DNA from 3 places in the Xanthomonas sp. WHRI 1810A genome. Region 2 is predicted to be linked to each of the others. Evidence: riboswitches for the same ligand, from Rfam matches in the RefSeq annotation. Region 2 holds a riboswitch; each other region holds the start of a gene.
The links. Region 2 has a riboswitch for cobalamin ahead of cobW (cobalamin biosynthesis protein CobW). Riboswitches for the same ligand answer to the same signal wherever they lie in the genome.
Positions count from the first base shown of each region.

Region 1: another riboswitch for cobalamin. It lies ahead of ABQX22_RS05860 (ABC transporter substrate-binding protein); the one in region 2 lies ahead of cobW (cobalamin biosynthesis protein CobW).
Region 3: another riboswitch for cobalamin. It lies ahead of cobO (cob(I)yrinic acid a,c-diamide adenosyltransferase); the one in region 2 lies ahead of cobW (cobalamin biosynthesis protein CobW).

Region 1 covers NZ_JBEGED010000002.1:583,356-588,063, reverse strand. The annotation lists gene ABQX22_RS05870 (ABC transporter ATP-binding protein) at 1-432, opposite strand, end outside; gene ABQX22_RS05865 (FecCD family ABC transporter permease) at 429-1,445, opposite strand; gene ABQX22_RS05860 (ABC transporter substrate-binding protein) at 1,442-2,455, opposite strand; cobalamin riboswitch at 2,596-2,791, opposite strand; gene ABQX22_RS05855 (epoxide hydrolase family protein) at 2,835-4,007, opposite strand; gene ABQX22_RS05850 (TetR/AcrR family transcriptional regulator) at 4,061-4,705, opposite strand.
Region 2 covers NZ_JBEGED010000018.1:9,010-13,717, reverse strand. The annotation lists gene ABQX22_RS22220 (IclR family transcriptional regulator) at 1-813, shown strand, start outside; cobalamin riboswitch at 1,081-1,296, shown strand; gene cobW (cobalamin biosynthesis protein CobW) at 1,410-2,489, shown strand; gene cobN (cobaltochelatase subunit CobN) at 2,493-4,708, shown strand, end outside.
Region 3 covers NZ_JBEGED010000004.1:203,128-207,835, forward strand. The annotation lists gene bluB (5,6-dimethylbenzimidazole synthase) at 1-113, opposite strand, end outside; gene ABQX22_RS08735 (cobyrinate a,c-diamide synthase) at 286-1,581, opposite strand; gene cobO (cob(I)yrinic acid a,c-diamide adenosyltransferase) at 1,592-2,203, opposite strand; cobalamin riboswitch at 2,315-2,529, opposite strand; gene ABQX22_RS08745 (PQQ-dependent sugar dehydrogenase) at 2,679-4,022, shown strand; gene ABQX22_RS08750 (C40 family peptidase) at 4,184-4,708, opposite strand, start outside.

The sequences.
Region 1 (4,708 bases), on a different contig from region 2:
GCGGTGTTTCAGGTGGACCGCGTCGACGTCATGCAACGCTTGCTGAACGATGGCGTCATCCTCACTCGACCACGGGCTCAACGCGGACAACCACGGCGTTCGGCCCAGGGCGACGGCATCGAACACCGAAATGGCGTCCAGGGTGTCGGCCTGCTGTTCAACCACGGCCAGGGTTTGCGCGATGCTGCGCCGGGACAGGGTTTTGAGCGGCTGGCCGCCCAGGTGAATCTCGCCCCGGCTGGGGACGCGTACCCCCGCCAGCAGTTTGAGCAGGGTGGACTTGCCCGAACCGTTGGGCCCGACGACCCCCAGGGTTTCGCCACGTCGAATGTCCAGGCCGACGTCCTGCAACAACACAGCGTTACGGACCTGAAAGCCCAGGCCGGAACAACTCAAGACCGATTCCCCGCTCATGGGTGTGGCGTGATTCATCGGGCATTCCTCCGGCCGATCAGGATCAGCGCAAACACTGGCGCACCCACCAGCGCCGTGATCACGCCGACCGGGATCACCTGGCCTTTGATCAGCGTGCGCGACAGCACATCGGCGGCAATCAGGAACACCGCACCGCCCAGTGCGCTGGCCGGGAGCAGCCGTGTGTGCCGGGTGCCCAGCAGCAATCGCACGGCATGGGGAATGACCAGCCCGACGAAACCGATAGAGCCGACGATCGATACCATCACCGCGGTGACCAGGGCGGCGCAGCTGATCAGCAGAAATTGCACGCGCCGCACCGGAATGCCAAGGGAGGCGGCCGAGTCGGCGCCGAAGGTGAAGGCATCCAGCGCCCGCCGATGCCAGAGACACACCGCCAGCCCCGCCAATGCCACCGGCACCGCCAGCCACACCGACGGCCAGCGCACGCCGCTGAGATTGCCCAGCAGCCAGAACATGATGCCGCGGGCCTGTTCGGAGCTGGCCGATTTGGTGATGAGAAACGCCGTCAGCGCATTGAACAGCTGCGAGCCGGCAATCCCCGCCAGAATGATCTGGCCGTTGCCACCGGGTGACTGACTGGCGCGCGCCAGCAGGACCACCACGGCGAAGGCCGCCACCGCCCCGGCAAAGGCGCCCACCGACAGCGAAATCAGCCCCGCCCCCAGGCCCAGCAACGCGACCATCACCGCGCCGGTGGACGCCCCGGCGGAAATTCCCAGCAGATAGGGATCGGCCAGCGGGTTGCGCAGCAGCGATTGCAGGATCACGCCGCAGGTGGCCAGCCCTGCACCGCAGGCCGCCGCCACCAGGGCGCGGGTCAGGCGGTAATTCCAGACGATGCCTTCGTCGATGGGGTCGAGCACATAACCCGCCGCCCATAGCTTGTTGGCCAGCACCTGGAGCACGACCTGAGGGTCGATGCGGGTTTCACCGATGGCGACACCGGCGATCACGGCCAGCAGCAGGATCAGCAACGCCAGCAGCGTACGAGTCAGGGTCCCGGTCATTTCGGCAGGTCGTAGTCGTTAAGGGCCGCTGCCAGGGTTTCGAGGCCGTCGAACATTCTCAGGCTGGCCTGCATGGCCATGGCGTCGAGGATGATGATGCGGTTTTGTTTGACCGCGTCCATGTTGCGGGTCACGGGGTCGCTGCGCAGGAATGCCAGCTTCTTCTGGTAGTCATCGGCCGGGAAGCGGCGGCGGTCCATGCGCGCAATGATCAGGAAGGTCGGGTTGGCCTTGGCGATGGTTTCCCAGCCCACGGTCGGCCATTCCTCGTCGGACTGCACCACGTTACGCACGCCAAGGGTGTTGAGCATGAAGTCCGGAATGCCCTTGTGCCCGGCGACATAGGGGTCGATGTCCAGGCTGGCACTGGAGAACCAGAACAGCGCGCTGGTCTGCTTCAAATCGTTGGTTTTCGCCGTGGCGATGGACTTGGCCATGCTGGCTTTGAGTGCCGCGTTCAGTTGCTGGCCTCGGTCCTGCACATCGAAAATCTCGGCCAGCTGGCTGATGCTTTTGTAAATGCTGTCGACGCGGAACGCCTCCAGCCGCGTGCCGTCGGCACCGACCCGATTGTCCTTGGCTTCGCAGTCGGAAGGCATCAGGTAGGTCGGGATCTTCAGTTCGTGAAACTGCTCCCGGGTGCCGACCACGCCTTGCGGGCCCACCATCCACTCCAGTTCCACCGCCACCAGCCCCGGACGCTGCCCGATCACCGACTCGAAACTCGGTTCGTTGTCGGCCAGCCGCGGGATCTTGTCGTTCTCGGTCTTGTACGTGGCCAGCACGTCGTTGAACCACAGCGAGGTGCCCACCACCTTGTCGCTCAAGCCCATGGCGTAGAGCATTTCTGTGCCGGCCTGGCCGATGGTCACGGCGCGGGTCGGCGCCTGCTGGAAAGTCAGCGTGCTGCCGCAGTTCTCGACCGTCAGGGGATAGTGAGTCGGCGCGGCGTGGGCGAGGGTGGACAGGCCCAGTGTGCAGGCCAGGGTGACAAGGCGGGGCAACAACATGACGCAATCTCCGGTCGACCGTACAGGGCAGGGGTACGGACCGGAAACACATCATCGAACGCTGCCGTCAACGGCAGAGAAGTGCCGGTCACTGAGGTGACACACGGCGCAAGGATGTCCTTCCCGGACACCCCGCCGGTTAGTGATTTGCTTGGCCGGCAGGTCTCCTGACTGGTGCGTCGTCGCCTGGCTCCGGCCTTCCCGGAAGCGATTCCAGTGGCAGTTCAGGAGCAGGCTCAGCACCTACAGTTGCGGGGGCAGTTCCGTTTGATGCCGCGCAAGGCATCACGGATTCCCTATTAATCCCATGTGGAAACCGGCGCCGGCATGGTAGTCGATCGCAGTGTGTTTCACCATTCTTGCAGCCGTGTCTGGGGATTCATCGAGCCTGCGGCGCCTGATCCCGCAGCGGCCTGAAAAAGCGTCGAATCTCCTCGGCCAGCAAATCGGGCTGCTCCAGCGCCGCGAAATGACCGCCGCGCGGCAGGTGTTCCCAACGCTGCACATTGAACACGCGCTCCACCCAACTGCGTGGGGGCATCGGCAGCTCCTTGGGAAAGACCGCCACGCCCAAGGGGGTCTGTACGCGCTCATTGGCCGGGAACACCAGCGGGTTCAGGCGGTTTTCCTTGTACAGCCGCAGGCTCGCCTGAATGTTGCCACTGAACCAGTACAGCGAAATGTCGCTGAGCAGCGTGTCGAACGGCACCACCTGTTCCAGGTTGCCGGAGTGATCCACCCACGCCTGGAATTTCTCGACGATCCACGCCGCAAGGCCTGCCGGGGAGTCGGAAAGGGCGAACGCCAGGGTCTGGGGTTTGGTGGCGTGCAGCGCGGCGTAGGCACCTTCGCTGGCCGAAAATTGACTGCCGCGATTGAGGAAGTCCTGTTCCTGCTCGCTTAACGGTTGTTGGTCGTCCCCCAGGGGCGGCCTGAAACTGCCGGGGATGAAATTGAGGTGGGCGCCGATCATGCGGGCGCTGTGGCGGCGGGCGAGCCACATGGACACGCCGGCACCGATGTCCCCGCCCTGGGCGCCAAACCGGTCGTAGCCCAGCTCGCCCATCAGCGCTGCCCAGAGGTCAGCGATCTGCTGCGTACTGGTCCCGGCGCCGGTCGGGGCGGGGGAGCAGCCGTAGCCCGGCAGGGACGGCACAACCACATCAAATGCATCGGCTGCGTCACCGCCATATTTCGCCGGATCCGTCAGGCGCGGGAGGATGTCTTCCATCTCCAGGAACGAGCCCGGCCAGCCATGGGTCAGGATCAGCGGCATCGGTCTGGGCCCGACCCCGCGCTGGTGCACGAAGTGAATCGCCTGGCCGTCGATCTCTGCCATGAACTGCGGCAGCTGATTGATGCGCTGCTCCTGGGCACGCCAGTCAAATTCATCGGTCCAGTAACTCAGCAGCCGCTGAAGGAACACCGCGGCGGTGCCGTCATTCCAGCTGTCGCTGGTCAGCGTGTCGGGCAGACGCGTCGCAAGCAGGCGCCGATGAAGGTCGTCCAGTTGCTCGGAAGGTACGGACAGCGTGAAAGGACGGATGGCCATGTCAGCTACCTGGTGGGAGGAAAGAGGGTAGGGTCGGCAGTAACGTCTGGCAGTCAGGTTTGCTGACTTTCCACCGACAGTGGGCCGGTGACACGCAACGCATCCCATAAACCCATGAGCTGCGTCACTGCCTGGTCGATCTGCTCGAAAGCCACGCCGTCCCGGGCCAACACCGACATCCCCAGCATGAAACTGTCGTACACGCTGGCCAACGCGTCGGGCATCACGGTGGTCGGCAGTTCCCCGGCGGCAACGGCGCGCTCGACACAGGCCAGGATACCGGCCCGGTTATCGGCCCGGGCCTGCGCGAGCGGCGCGGAGATCGCTTTGCTCTCCTCGGTGCAGGCGCTCAAGAAACCCAGCGCCACCAGGCAGCCCTTGGGATGGCCGGCCTCCCACTGCATCTTCGCCGAGCGCCGGAGCGTGCGTTCGATGGCTTCCCGTGGCGGCAGGCTGCTGTCGAACAGGCTGTCGGTGACCCGGCCGTGGGTCTTCAGATACCGCTCCATCACTTCAACGAACAGCGCCTGCTTAGAGCCAAACGCCGCGTAAAAGCTGGGTGCTGTGATACCGCCGCCGATGTGGGCCTTGAGCTGGCTGAGCGAGGTCGCGTCGAAGCCATGCTCCCAGAACAAATGCAGTGCCTGATCAATTGCCACGTCACGGTCGAAGCTGCGCGGACGTCCCATCTGTGCCATGGA
Region 2 (4,708 bases):
GCGAGCGACAGCGACACGCTATCGCCACAGCAGTCGCCGCTGTTCGCCAGCACCCTGGCCCGCGGGCTGGAAGTGATCATGGCGTTCCGCGCGGGCAACCCGAGCATGAATCTGCCGGAGATTGCCGCCGCCACCGGCATCACCAAAAGCGCGGCCCAGCGGTTTGCATTCACCCTGGAAACCCTGGGCTATCTGCGCAAGGATCCGCACAGCAAACGCTATCAACTGACCCCGCGGGCCTTGTCCCTGGGCTTCGGCTATTTGCAGACCGACAGCCTCATCGACCGCGCCTCGCCGTACCTGCACCAGCTCAACCGCGAATGCCACGAGAGCTGCAACCTGTCGGAGCCCGACGGCCACGAGATGGTCTTCGTCGCGCGCTTCCCCAGCCACAATCAGGTGATGATTCCCATGCCGCTGGGCCTGAGCCTGCCGATGTATTGCACCGCATCGGGCCGTGCGTACCTGTCGCGCCTGGCACCGCAGGCCTGCGCCGAGCTGCTGGACGCCATGCCTCGGCCGTCGCACACCCACGCCACCGTGACCGAACTCGATGCGCTGCTGAGCAAGATCGGCGAGGCCCGGGAGGAGGGTTACAGTGCCATCGAGGGTGAGTATTTCCTGGGTGATATCAGCCTGGCCGCGCCGATTGTCGATGCGGGCGGCATGCCGCTGGGCGCGATCAATATCTCGGTTCCGGCCAGCCGCTGGAGTTTCGAAGACGCCCGCAAGGCCTTCGCCCCAGCGCTGATCCACACCGCCCACGCGATTTCCAGCGCGGGCTGGAGTCAGCGTTCGGGCGGGTTTCGGTAGTCTGGTTTTAGGGCCGCTTCGCGGCCCATCGCAGGCAAGCCAGCTCCCACGGCCTGCGGCCAGAATCAAAAGCCTATCGTAGGCATGCCTCGCTCCAGCAAGGTTGACGGAGTTTGAGCAAATGCGCTTCTGCCGTAGGCGTGGGAGCTGGCTTGCCTGCGATCTGCCGCGCAGCGGTAGCAAAACCGGTGCACGCGGTCTGTCTGACACCCCGCCGCCATGAACGCCCCGCCATCGACCGAGCATTGACCTGACCCTGACCACTGCGTAGCCTTGCGCAGTCGAGGTTCGCCGGGCTGCTTGTCAGCCGGCGCTAAGAAGGGAATGCGGTCGATGCCGCAGCTGCCCCCGCAACTGTAAACGGTCATGTTCATTGCACAGCCACTGCGCACAGCGGGAAGGCGCGATGAATGCCTGTCGGGTTTCACTCAAACCCTCAGCGCCACCGTAAGCCAGGAGACCTGCCTCGACCGGACCTCGCGTCCACGTATTCTCACTACAACCGGGCGGGGTGATCCGGTGGCGAATCGAACGGCCAGCGGTCCTGCTGCGCGGTTCTCGTCCCTTTTGCCCGCCGTCAAGCTCAAGGGTATCCGATGAAAACGCTGGCCAAACTTCCCGTCACTATCGTCACCGGCTTCCTCGGCTCGGGCAAAACCACCTTGCTGCGGCACATGCTGGACAACGCCGAAGGGCGCCGCATCGCGGTGATCGTCAACGAGTTCGGCGAGCTGGGCATCGACGGCGACCTGCTCAAGCAATGCACCATCGGCTGCACCGAAGAAGAAGCCAACGGCCGGGTCTACGAACTGGCCAACGGCTGCCTGTGCTGCACGGTCCAGGAAGAATTCTTCCCGGTAATGCGTGAACTGGTGGCCCGTCGCGGCGACCTCGATCACATCCTCATCGAAACCAGTGGCCTGGCGCTGCCCAAGCCGTTGGTGCAGGCCTTCCAATGGCCGGAAATCCGTAACGCCTGCACCGTCGACGCGGTGATCACCGTGGTCGACAGCCCGGCGGTACTGGCCGGCACCTTCGCCGCGTTCCCCGATCAGGTCGATGCCCAGCGCAAACTCGACCCGAACCTGGACCACGAATCCCCGCTGCACGAACTGTTCGCCGACCAGTTGGCCAGCGCCGACCTGGTGATCCTCAATAAAGCCGACATGCTCGACGCCGAATCACTGGCCGCCGTGCGCACTGAAGTGGCCGAAGAGCTGCCGCCGGCGGTGAAGGTCATCGAGGCCAGCAACGGCCAGCTGCCCATCAGCGTCCTGCTGGGGCTGGGCGCCGAGTCCGAGCTGCACATTGACAGCCGCAAGACCCATCACGATCACCACGAAGGCGGCGACCCTGACGACCACGATCATGATGCGTTCGATTCCATTTCCATCACCTTGCCCCAGGCCGATGAACGCCTGTTGCTGGACGCGTTGACCCAGGCAGTCGTGCAGCACGGCATTCTACGGGTCAAGGGCTTCGCGGCGATTCCCGGCAAACCCATGCGCCTGCTGGTGCAGGGCGTCGGCACGCGCTTCGATAAACACTTCGACCGCGCCTGGAAAGCCGATGAACAGCGCGTCACCCATCTGGTGCTGATCGGTCAGGAACTGGATGCCACGGTGCTGGAAACCCAGTTGCGCGCGGCGCTCACGCCGGTGGCGGTGGAAGGCTAAGGCATGCACCTGCTCAGAACCCAGCCCGGCGGCTTCGTCCCGGACGACAGCATCGCTGACCTGGGGCAAACCCCCGCCGAGCTGGTGATTCTGTGCAGCGGTGACTCGAATCTGGCCCTGCTCGCCGAAACCGCGCAGCAGCTGCCGGACGACTACCCGAGCCTGCGGCTGGCCAACCCGATGCAGGTGCAGAATCACGCCTCTGTCGACCTGTACGTGGACGAGGTGCTGCGCCACGCCAAGGTCATCCTGATTTCCCTGCACGGCGGCATCGGCTACTGGCGGTATGGCGTCGAGCGCTTGGTTGAGCTGGCGGCCAAAGGCGTGAAGCTCATCCTCGTGCCCGGCTGCGATCGGCCGGACCCCGAGCTGAGCGACCTGAGCACCGAATCCGCCGATGACCGCGAGCGGCTCTGGCATTACCTGCGTCAGGGCGGGAAGCACAACGCGCTGTCGCTGTTTCACTTCATGGCCACGCGCTGGCTGGGCGGTGACTATCCCTGGACCGAGCCACAGACGCTGCCGCGCACGGTCATTTACCACCCGCAGAACGCCAACGCTGACCTGGCTCGCTGGCAGGCTGACTGGCGCGCGGATCAGCCAGTCGCCGCCGTGCTGTTCTATCGCTCCCACCTGCAAGCCGCCAACACCGGTTTTATCGACGTGTTCTGCCAGCGGCTGCTGGCTCAGGGCCTGAATCCGTTGCCCATGGCGGTGGCCAGTCTCAAAGAGCCAGCGTGCCTGACGGCAGTGCAGGACTGGATGGACGAAACCGGCGCCGAGATCATCCTCAACACCACCGGTTTTGCCCAGTCCAGCCCGGAAGCGCCGCATCTGCGGCCGTTTCGCCGCAACATCCCGGTGATCCAGGCCATCTGCGCCCAGGACAACGAGCCCGCGTGGCAGGCCAGCGAGCAAGGCCTGGGCCCTCGTGATCTGGCGATGCACATCGCGCTGCCGGAGCTGGACGGGCGGATCATCAGCCGGCCCATCAGCTTCAAGGACCTGGCCTGGTACAGCGAGCGCAGTCAGTCGGACGTGGTGTGTTACCGCGCCCAACCCGAGCGCATGGATTTTGTCGCCGAACTGGCCCGGCGCTGGGTACTGCTGGGGCGCCTGCCCAATCAGGACAAGCGCATTGCACTGATCCTCGCCAATTACCCGACCCGCGACGGGCGGATCGGCAACGGCGTGGGGCTCGACACCCCGGCGGCCGCGTTGAATATCCTGCGCGCCCTGCAACAGGAGGGCTACCCGCTGGCGCCGTTGCCCGATACCGGCACCGCGCTGATCCACGCCTTGCTGGGTGGCGTGACCAACGACCCGGAAGGTCGCGATCAGCGGCCATGCCACCAGAGCATGGCCATGGACGAGTACCTGGCCGCATTCGCCGATTTGCCGCCCGCTAATCAGCAGGCGGTAATGGAGCGTTGGGGCGCGCCGGACACTGACCCGATGTGCCGCGGCAACCGGATGATGGTGGCGGGCTTGCGTTTCGGCCTGACCTTCATCGGCATTCAGCCAGCCCGGGGTTATGACGTCGACCACAGCGCGGTCTACCACGACCCCGACCTGGTGCCGCCCCACGGCTATCTCGCGTTCTACTTCTGGCTGCGCAAAAGCTACGGCGCCCACGCGGTGATCCATGTCGGCAAGCACGGCAATCTGGAATGGCTGCCAGGCAAGGGCGTCGGTTTGTCCGAGCACTGCTGGCCGGATGCGATTCTCGGCCCGATGCCCAACATCTATCCGTTCATCGTTAACGACCCGGGCGAGGGCGCTCAAGCCAAGCGTCGGACGCAGGCGGTGATCATCGATCACTTGATGCCACCCCTGACCCGCGCCGAGACCTACGGCCCGTTGCGCAATCTGGAACTGCTGGCCGACGAATACTACGAAGCGCAGTTGCTCGATCCACGCCGTGCACGTGAGTTGCAAAAGGACATTCTCGGTCTGGTGCGGGAAACCCACATCGACCGCGAGCTGGCGCTGGAAGAGGGACTGGACTGCGACGCGGACGCGGCCATCTGGTTGCCACGCCTGGACACCTATTTGTGTGATCTGAAGGAATCGCAGATTCGCGACGGGCTGCATGTGTTCGGCGAATCGCCGGTCGGGCGTCTGCGCATCGACACCTTGCTGGCGCTGTTGCGTATTCCGCGAGGCGACGGCAAGGGCGCGCAAGCCAGTTTGTTGCGCGTGTTAAGCAAAGCGTTCGC
Region 3 (4,708 bases), on a different contig from region 2:
GCCAGCAATTCGGGTGCCACCGTGCCGCCGATGAAGTGACGCATGTCCCGGCGTTCGGCGATGGCGCGGTAGACCGCTGCGCGTTCGTCGGGGGTGAAGGCGTGGTCGGTCATGCTTGCCACCGAACCATGACCGTCCTTCGCAGGTTCAACTGCAGGCACGGACTCCTGTGGGAGCGGACCTGTCCGCGAAGAGGCCAGTCAATCCAATGCATTTGCAGCGTCTGAGCCTCAGTCTTCGCGGACAGGTCCGCTCCCACGGTAGTTGTCTTGCAGCTTGAATCGCTCATGGCAAAAACAGCGCCGCCACCGCCTGGGGGTTGGAGGGGAAATAGAAGTGCACGTAGGACGCGGTCATCCGGCCGACGCGGTACACCGCTTCGGCGCCGCGCCCGCCATTGGGGCTCACGCCTCGGGCAATGGGCTGCAGCTCGGTGCTGGTCAGGGAATGATGATAGGTATGGCCACGCAACGTGCCTTCGGGCAGGTCGACGTTTTGCAGGGCCAGGGCCGCCAGACGCTTTTGCATCACCGCCTCGCCGCCGAGCAAGCCGACCAGTTCAGCGCGCTGGCCGTCGACGTCGGTCAGGGCGTCGAGCAGGTACAACATCCCGCCGCATTCGGCCAACAGCGGCTTGCCGTCGGCATGGTGCTGGCGAATCGCTTCAATCATGGGGGTGTTTTCCCCCAGCGCCACGTGGTGCAGCTCGGGGTAGCCACCCGGCAGATACAGGCTGTCGGCATCCGGCAAGCGTTGATCGCGAATGGGCGAGAAAAACAACAACTCGGCGCCCATGGCCCGCAGCAGGTCGAGGCTGGCGCCGTACATGAACGCAAAGGCCTCGTCGTGGGCGATGGCGATGCGCACGCCTTCGAGCAAGCGTTCTGCGGCCACGAACTCAGGGGCTTCGAAGGTAACGGCGGGCGGCAACGCGACTTCGCAGGTGCTGGCCAGGGCATTAGCCGCCGAGTCGAGGCGCACATCGAGATCGTTCAATTCGCTGGCTTGCACCAGACCCAGATGGCGGCTCGGCAGTTCGATACCGGTTTCCCGGGACAACGCGCCGTACCAGCGCAGGCCTTCGGTAAGGCTGCCCTCCAATAGTTGCGCGTGACGTACGGTGCCGACCCGGTTGGCCAGCACGCCGGCAAACGGCAGATCCGGCTGATAGCGCGCCAGGCCCAACGCCAGCGCGCCGAAGGTCTGGGCCATGGCCGTGCCGTCGATAACGCCCAGCACCGGCACGCCGAAACGTCGGGCAAGGTCCGCGCTGGACGGCGTGCCGTCGAACAGCCCCATCACGCCCTCGATCAGAATCAGGTCAGCGTCCGCGGCGGCTTCCCACAACAGGCGTCGGCTTTCGTCCTCGCCCACCATCCACATGTCCAGCTGGTAAACCGGGTTGCCGCTGGCGCGTTCGAGGATCATCGGGTCAAGAAAATCCGGACCGCATTTGAACACACGGACCTTACGCCCCTGATTGCGGTGCAAACGGGCGAGCGCGGCGGTCACCGTGGTCTTGCCCTGCCCGGAGGCAGGCGCGGCAATCAGTACCGCCGGGCAGTGCCTGGCCTGACTCATGAACACTCACTCACAGTTCAATACCCTTCTGCGCGCGAATGCCGGACTGGAACGCGTGCTTGACCACGCTGATGTCCGACACCGTGTCCGACAGGTCGATCAGTTCCTGCTTGGCGCCACGGCCGGTGACCACCACGTGCTGCATCGGCGGACGCGCCTGCAGGTCGGCAAGCACTTGCTCCAGATCCAGGTAGCCGTGCTTGAGGGCGATGTTGAGTTCGTCGAGGATCACCAGGCCGATACCGGGGTCACGCAGCATGTCCTGGGTCACGCCCCACGCGGATTCGGCGGCGGCGATGTCGCGCTGGCGATCCTGGGTTTCCCAGGTAAAGCCCTCGCCCATGACGTGATAACGCACTTGCTCGGGGAAGCGGCGGAAAAACAGCTCCTCGCCGGTGCTGTTGCGGCCCTTGATGAACTGCACCACGCCGCACTGCATGCCGTGGCCCATGGCGCGGGCGAGCATGCCGAACGCCGAACTGCTTTTGCCTTTGCCGTTGCCGGTCAGCACCAGCAGCAGCCCGCATTCATTGGGGGCGCTGGCAATGCGCTCATCCATCACGGCCTTTTTGCGCAGCATCCGCGCCAGGTGGCGTTCGTCACGTTCGGGGGTTTCGCTCATCTCAGCTCTCCGCTTGAGGGCAGGTAAAACGCAGACGGAGCGCACGAGCAGGCACTGGCAACACGGCGCCCTTCAAGGCGGACCGCGGCGCAGAGCATCGCCCTCCGTGATGCTGTGGAATTGGATCAGGCCGGTCTCCGGACTCATGAGCGATACGTCGGGCCATGCGCCTTCCCATGCTCAGTGAGCACAGTGGCATCGTGCGTGGCTTTTTCTCATTTACCGTTGCGGAGGCAGCGCCGGGATCGAATTCAACGTTCTCACCGGCTTCCCTGTTTCACCCTGTCGAGACTGGTCCGAAGGGCACCTGAAACAAGGGGCGAAGGGTAGAGGGTTGAGGTATGAGCGTCAATCGACGCTGCGCCTGATCCGCGCATCCAGCCCGCACTTGGCCTATCGGTTGAAACTAAGCGGCGTAAGGTGTCTCTACCTAGGTACATAAAAATACCAACTGCCTACGAAATGGAGATCGACGATGTTCAAGCTCAGACCTCAAGTTGCTTTGGTTCTGCTGGTCGCCGGGGGCCTTGCCGCCTGCGGCGAATCCTCGAAACTGCAGGTCAGTGACGGCATGGGGACCTCCCCCAAGCTACCTGAACCCAACAAGACCCTGATCCCGACCGTGAACATCGCCCCTGCCGTGGGCTGGGCCGCCGGCGCCAAACCCACTGCCGCGCCGGGCACCCAGGTCGCCGCCTTCGCTGAAGGCCTGGACCACCCGCGCTGGCTGTACGTGCTGCCCAACGGTGACGTGCTGGTGGCCGAAACCAATTCCCCGCCCAAGCCCGATGATGGCAAAGGCATTCGCGGCTGGGTCATGGAAAAAGTCATGGGCCGTGCCGGTGCCGGCGTTCCCAGCCCGAACCGCATCACCCTGCTGCGCGACAAGGACCACGACGGTGTCGCTGAAACCCGCACGGTGTTTCTGCAAAACCTCAACTCGCCGTTCGGCATGGCGCTGGTGGGCAACAAGTTTTATGTGGCCGACACCGACCGCCTGATCAGCTTCAACTACGAGTCCGGCCAGACGTCCATCAGCGGCCAGCCCACCAAGGTTGTCGATCTGCCGGGTGGCACGCTCAACCATCACTGGACCAAGAACGTCATCGCCAGCAAGGACGGGACCAAGCTCTACGTCACCGTCGGTTCCAACAGTAACGTCGGCGAGAACGGCCTGGACAAGGAAGAAGGCCGCGCGGCGATTTGGGAAGTGGACCCGGCCACCGGCTCGCACCGGATTTTTGCCTCGGGCCTGCGCAATCCCAACGGGATGGCGTGGGAACCGAACACCGGCGCGTTGTGGACGGCCGTCAACGAGCGTGACGAGATTGGCAGCGATCTGGTCCCCGATTACGTGACGTCCGTGAAGGACGGTGCTTTCTATGGCTGGCCGTTCAGCTATTACGGCCAGCACGTGGACGTGCGCGTGACGCCACAAAATCCAGACCTGGTGGCCAAGGCCATCGCCCCGGATTTCGCCGTGGGTCCGCACACCGCCTCCCTGGGCCTGACGTTTGCTGACGGGAAAACCCTGCCGGCGCCGTTCACCGAAGGGCTGTTCATCGGTCAGCACGGCTCGTGGAACCGCAAACCGTACAGTGGCTACAAAGTGTTGTTCGTACCGTTCAAGAATGGCAAGCCGAGCGGCACACCGGTTGATCTGCTGACAGGCTTCCTGAGTTCGGACGAAAAAGCCCAGGGCCGCCCGGTCGGCGTGATCAACGACAACAACGGTGGTCTGCTGGTGGCGGATGATGTGGGGAACAAGATCTGGCGGGTGACGGCGGCGAAGACTGCGCAGGCAGCGGTCAAGCCGTAACTCGTTGAAGGGATCGTTCCCACGCTCTGCGTGGGAATGCATCTGCGGACGCTCCGCGTCCCATGACGCGGAGCGTCATCAACGGCGTTCCCACGCAGAGCATGGGAACGATCAATATGATCGCGAGCAAGCTCCCTCCCACTGCCCGACTGCCGCCGAGGCTACTGCCGCGCCAGGCTCGAAGGCTGGATCACACGCTTGGCGTTGAGCCAGGCTTTCTGCCAATAGGGTTTGTCCAGGCTGTCGAGCTTGACCGTGCCGCCGGTGGCCGGCGCATGCACGAACCGCCCTTCCCCCACGTAAATCCCCGCGTGACTGACATTGGAGCCACCGCCGGTGGCGAAGAACACCAGATCGCCGGTCTGCAACTGGCTGCGATTGATGTTCGGGCCACGCAACGTAATCATTTCGCGGGTCGAACGCGGCAAACTGATGCCCGTCGCGTTGCGGTAGACGTACGCAATCAAGCCACTGCAATCAAAACCGGAATCAGGGGTATTGCCGCCCCAGCGATAGGGCGTGCCCACCAGCCCGATAGCGCGGACCAGCACGTCATCAGCCATCGGCGAAGGAAAATCGGAGGGAACGGAAACCACAACAGGCCGGGGAGCAACCCGTTTAGGCGCAGGCGGCGGATTGCTGGCGCATGCAGCCAGCAACGCAGCCAAAGAAATGACAATCAGGCG